Linked DNA regions of Alicycliphilus denitrificans K601. The protein of the gene in region 2 interacts with the protein of the main gene of each other region in a pairwise test. Links are inferred from orthologs where the notes say so. Each region holds a gene or a part of one and is shown on either strand. Other genes may lie near its edges.

Region 1 (2,841 bases), 2.1 Mb from region 2 along the record:
AGGTGGCCATAGGTGGCACCGATAAGGCGCGCATGAAAACCCTGTGGGTGGACATGCTGGGCCTGGCCCAGACCGGCACCTTCCAGAGCGAGCGCGAGAACGTGGACGAGGACATCCTCGCCATGGGCCAGGGGCCCTACAAGGTGGAGGTGGACATCATGCAGCCGCTGGACATCGACAAGAAGCCGGCGGTGCACGCCACGCCGCTCAACCACATCGGCCTGTGGATCGACGACCTGCCGCGCGCCGTCGAATGGCTCACGGCCAAGGGCGTGCGCTTCGCGCCGGGCGGCATCCGCAAGGGCGCCGCGGGCTATGACATCACCTTCCTGCACCCCAAGGGCAACGACGAGTTCCCGATCGCGGGCGAGGGCGTGCTGATCGAGCTGGTGCAGGCGCCGCCCGAGGTGATCGCGGCCCTGGGCTGAAAGCCCTCGATCCATCCATCCGCCAAGGCCCTGGTCGAAAGACCAGGGCCTTTTTCGTTGCCCGCCGGTTCGTGCGAAATGCGCGCATCCCCGGATCGGCGCGCCCGGATTTAGCGGCAGTTGAGTGATTTTGGCGCTCATACGGCATTCGATGCGGGGACCCATCCCGGCGTGCGTCCTCTCGTCCAAAAAAGCGCCAAAAAATCATCATCTGTATTCAAAAATGGACGAAATTTGCCTCTTTTGGGGGCATCTTTTTTCTTCCGGTTTTTTGCACCATGCCCGCTTCACAGGCCCGGCGGCTCCTCGCACAATCGGCCGGCCTTGCGGCAGCCGAGTGCCGCGGCCACCCTGGAGAGAAACGCGATGACCCTTGCCACGACGACCGCCCCCACCGCCTGTGCCCAAGACGCGGGCGCAAACCAGCCGCTGCACTTCCACCCGCGCGGGCCCGCGCCCTCGGCCATGGCGGCCGAAGGGCAGGGCTGGAGCGTGCAGGCCGTGCAGGACCTGCTCGATCTGCCGTTCATGGAGCTGCTGTGGCGCGCCCAGGCCGCGCACCGCGCGCACTGGCCCGAGGGCGACGTGGAGCTGGCCACACTGCTGTCGGTCAAGACCGGCGGCTGCCCCGAAAACTGCGGCTACTGCCCGCAGTCGGCCGCGTTTGACACCGGTGTGAAGGGGCAAAAGCTCATGGAGGCGGAGGAGGTCGTGCGCGCCGCCCAAGCCGCCAAGGACGCGGGCGCCACGCGCTTTTGCATGGGCGCGGCCTGGCGCGCGCCCAAGGACCGCGACATCGAGAAGATGGCCGCGCTGATCGCTGCCGTGAAAGGCCTGGGCCTGCAGACCTGCGCCACGCTGGGCATGCTGCAGCAGCACCAGGCCCGGGCGTTGCGCGATGCCGGGCTGGACTACTACAACCACAACCTGGACACCGCGCCCGAGTACTACCAGGACGTGGTCAGCACGCGCCAGTACCAGGAGCGGCTGGACACGCTGCGCCATGTGCGCACGGCGGGCATCGGCGTGTGCTGCGGCGGCATCGTAGGCATGGGCGAGGCGCCGGTGCACCGCGCGGGGCTGATCGCGCAGCTGGCGAACCTGGACCCGTACCCCGAGTCCGTGCCCATCAACAGCCTGGTGCGCGTGCCCGGCACGCCGCTGGCGGACAGCGCGCCCGTGGACCCGCTGGACTTCGTGCGCGTGATCGCCGTGGCGCGCATCACCATGCCCAGGGCGCGCGTGCGCCTGTCCGCCGGGCGCCAGCAGCTGGGCGACGCGGTGCAGGCGCTGTGCTTCCTGGCCGGTGCCAACTCCATCTTCTACGGCGACAAGCTGCTCGTGACGGGCAACCCCGATGTGGAGGCCGACAACAGGCTGCTGGCCCGGCTGGGCCTGCGCGGCACGCGCGCGCAGGGCGCGCAGGAGGGTGCCTGCTGAGACGCTATCTGATTCATAGCTGCAAGCGCTTGCCGGACGGGCGCTGGATGTCGATTGGACTTAGAGCGTGTTCAAGGTCTTGATCAGCCCATGCCCTCGGGCTTGATCTGCGCGCGCTCGATCACCGGCTTCCAGCGCGCCTGCTCGGCCTTGATGAAGGCGTCGAACTCGGCGCTGCTGTTGCCCACGGCCAGGGCCGTCTCCTGCGCCAGCTTTTCCTTGACCAGGGTGCTGCGCGCGGCCTTGACGGCCTCGGCCTCCAGCCTGGCCAGGTGCGCCTTGGGCCACTTGCTCGGGGCGATCAGGCCGTACCACTGCGTCATCTCGAAGCCCTTGAAGCCCTGCTCAGCCACCGTGGGCACGTCGGGCATCTGGGCCAGGCGCTGCGCCGTGCCGGTGGCAATGCAGCGCAGCTTGCCGGCCTTGATGAAGGGCAGCAGCGCGGGTGCGCCCACCGCGGCGGCCTGCAGGCGGCCCGCCATCAGGTCGGTGAGCATGGGGCCCGTGCCGCGGTAGGGCACGTGCAGCATGAAGATGCCGCTGGCCATCTTGAGGTACTCGAACGCCAGGTGCCCCGCGCTGCCGTTGCCCGCGCTGCCGTAGTTGAGCTGGCCGGGCTTGCCCTTCACGTAGGCGATGAAATCCTTGAGGTTCTTCACCGGCAGGTCCGGGTGCACCACGTAGAGGCTGGGCACCTTGGACAGCAGCGTGATCGGCGCGAAGTCGCGGTTGGCGTCGTAGGGCAGCCTGGGGAAGATGAAGGGGTTGACGGCCAGCGTGCCGATGTGGCCCAGGATCAGCGTGTGCTCGTCGGTGCTGTTCGCCACCTCCTGCATGGCGATGTTGCCGGCCGCGCCGGGCTTGTTGTCCACGAACATGTTCTGGCCGATGGTCTTGGAGATCTCGGCCGCCGCGGCGCGGGCCACGATTTCCGAGCTACCGCCGGGCGCGAACGGCACCACCAGGCGCAGCG
Region 2 (2,804 bases):
CTGGGCCACGGGCGGCAAGCTCTGGCTGGACCGCCAGTAGCCCGCCAGCACCCGGGCCGGTCATGGAAACCACCGACGCGCCCATCGACGGCATCTCGCTCACCGACGCGCTGATGCGCCTGCTGCGCCTGAAGACCACCCCCGTGGCCCTGCAGATGTTCGAACGGGTCGAGGACATGCAGGCCGTGCCCCGCATCCGCCGCCCGGACGGGACCATCCACACCGCCGACCAGATCGTCGGCCAAGCGGCGCGGCTGGGCTTCACCGTGGGCATCACCGCAGACGACCTGGTCGGCCCGCAATGCAGCACCGTCCTCGGCCTCGCGCCTCGCAGCGAGGAATGGCTGCGCGGCGAGCCCATGGCGGGCGTCTGGTTCGCCACGCAGGAAGACTCCGCCGCGCACCAGCGGGCCATGCACTGCGTGCCCCATGGCCGCTACCGGGCCATGGCAGTTTCTCCTTGGAACAGCGGCCGCCTGCCCACCCCTGACATCGTGCTCGTCTACGCCAATCCGGCGCAGATGATCCTGCTCATCAACGGCCTGCAGTGGTCAGGCTACCGCAAGCTCGAATGGGGCGCCGTGGGCGAATCGGCCTGCGCCGACTCCTGGGGCCGGGCACTCGCCACAGGCGAGCCCAGCCTGGCCCTGCCCTGCTTTCCCGAGCGGCGCTATGGCGGCGTGGCCGACGACGAACTGCTGCTGGCCCTCAAGCCGGTGGACCTGGCCAAGGCCATCGCCGGGGTCGAACGCCTGGCCGCCAACGGCCTGCGCTATCCCATCCCGCCCTACGGCACGCAAATGGACGTGCGCGCCGGCATGTCGCGCAGCTACGGCGGCAGGAAGGTCTGATCCCCCTTCGCACCGAGATCCGCCATGTGCCAACTGCTCGGCATGAATGCCAACACCCCCACCGACGTCACCTTCAGCTTCACCGGCTTCGCACGGCGCGCAGGCCACACGGCGGACCATACCGACGGCTGGGGCATCGCCTTCTTCGAGGGACGGGGCCTGCGCCACTTCGTGGACCATGAGCGGGCAGTGGACTCACCGGTGGCCGAGCTGATCCGCCGCTACCCCATCAAGAGCCGCAACGTCATCGCCCACATCCGCAAGGCCACGCAGGGCATGGTCAGCCTGGAGAACTGCCACCCCTTCGTGCGCGAGCTCTGGGGGCGCTACTGGGTGTTCGCGCACAACGGCGACCTGAAGGACTTTCGCCCGCGCCTGCACGCCCACTTCCACCCTGTGGGCAGCACCGACAGCGAACATGTGTTCTGCTGGCTGATGCAGGAACTGTCCAAGTCCCACGCCGGCATGCCCAGCATCGAGGAGCTCACGCTCACGTTGCGCGAACTGGCCGCACGCATAGCGCCGCACGGCACGTTCAATTTCCTGCTCTCCAATGGCCAGGCCCTGTGGGCGCACGCGTCCACCCACCTGTACTACATTGAGCGCCGCCACCCTTTCTCACAGGCCCAGTTATGCGACGAAGACCTGCGCGTGGACTTCTCGGCGCACACGACGCCCAACGACAAGGTCGCAGTCGTGGTCACGGCACCGCTCACGTCCAACGAGCAATGGACAGCCTTTCAATCCGGAGAGTTGAGGGTGTTCGTGGAAGGCGAGTGCTTGCCGAAGTGATGCATTGGGTCACCGCAAAGGTGCACCCGCATATTCTCTGTCCCTAAAAGCAAAGCGCCCCCCTGTGCATATGCACAGGGGGGCGTTTTGGGCTGTAAGAGCCTGACGATGACCTACTTTCACACGGGAACCCGCACTATCATCGGCGCGAAGTCGTTTCACTGTCCTGTTCGGGATGGGAAGGAGTGGGACCGACTTGCTATGGTCATCAGGCATAACTGGTTGCTGTGCAGGTTTTGGGTCTGCACGGCGGATTCACAGAGTCGACTCGGTATTTGATTGCGTGCTTGGCATAACAGTCCTGAACTGCGGTTGGCAGTCAAAGTTATAGGGTCAAGCCGCACGGGCAATTAGTACTGGTTAGCTTAATGCATTGCTGCACTTCCACACCCAGCCTATCAACGTCGTGGTCTACAACGACCCTTCAGGGGGCTCGAGGCCCCGGCAGATCTCATCTTGAAACGAGTTTCCCGCTTAGATGCTTTCAGCGGTTATCTCTTCCACACTTAGCTACTCGGCAATGCCACTGGCGTGACAACCGATACACCAGAGGTGTGTCCACTCCGGTCCTCTCGTACTAGGAGCAGGCTTCCTCAAATCTGCAGCGCCCACGGAAGATAGGGACCAAACTGTCTCACGACGTTTTAAACCCAGCTCACGTACCTCTTTAAATGGCGAACAGCCATACCCTTGGGACCGACTACAGCCCCAGGATGAGATGAGCCGACATCGAGGTGCCAAACACCGCCGTCGATATGAACTCTTGGGCGGTATCAGCCTGTTATCCCCAGAGTACCTTTTATCCGTTGAGCGATGGCCCTTCCATACAGAACCACCGGATCACTATGTCCTGCTTTCGCATCTGCTCGACTTGTCAGTCTCGCAGTTAAGCACGCTTATGCCATTGCACTATCGTCACGATGTCCGACCGTAACTAGCGTACCTTCGAACTCCTCCGTTACGCTTTGGGAGGAGACCGCCCCAGTCAAACTGCCTACCATGCACTGTCCCCGATCCCGGTAAGGGACCTAGGTTAGAACCTCAAACGCACCAGGGTGGTATTTCAACGTTGGCTCCATGGCAACTAGCGTCACCACTTCAAAGCCTCCCACCTATCCTACACAGATCCGTTCAAAGTCCAATACAAAGCTACAGTAAAGG

The links.
Region 1: the proteins of ALIDE2_RS22045 (region 2) and bioB interact in binary tests that used the Escherichia coli proteins (3 or more experiments, as listed by UniProt). The link is inferred for Alicycliphilus denitrificans K601 from one-to-one orthologs.

Annotation. Positions count from the first base shown.
Region 1 is NC_015422.1:2,597,313-2,600,153, forward strand. The notes cover bases 63-2,831. They hold bioB (biotin synthase BioB), read left to right. Parts: upstream 63-794; coding sequence 795-1,868; downstream 1,869-2,831. Other genes in these bases: ALIDE2_RS12385 (VOC family protein), read left to right, coding at 63-428; ALIDE2_RS12395 (Bug family tripartite tricarboxylate transporter substrate binding protein), read right to left, coding at 1,952-2,831. Also shown: more of ALIDE2_RS12385, read left to right, coding at 1-62; more of ALIDE2_RS12395, read right to left, coding at 2,832-2,841. UniProt on the Escherichia coli protein: Catalyzes the conversion of dethiobiotin (DTB) to biotin by the insertion of a sulfur atom into dethiobiotin via a radical-based mechanism.
Region 2 is NC_015422.1:4,656,310-4,659,113, forward strand. What follows is about bases 28-2,759. They hold ALIDE2_RS22045 (class II glutamine amidotransferase), read left to right. Parts: upstream 28-875; coding sequence 876-1,643; downstream 1,644-2,759. Other genes in these bases: ALIDE2_RS22035 (4-oxalocrotonate tautomerase), read left to right, coding at 28-40; ALIDE2_RS22040 (DUF169 domain-containing protein), read left to right, coding at 63-851. In the rest of the region: more of ALIDE2_RS22035, read left to right, coding at 1-27.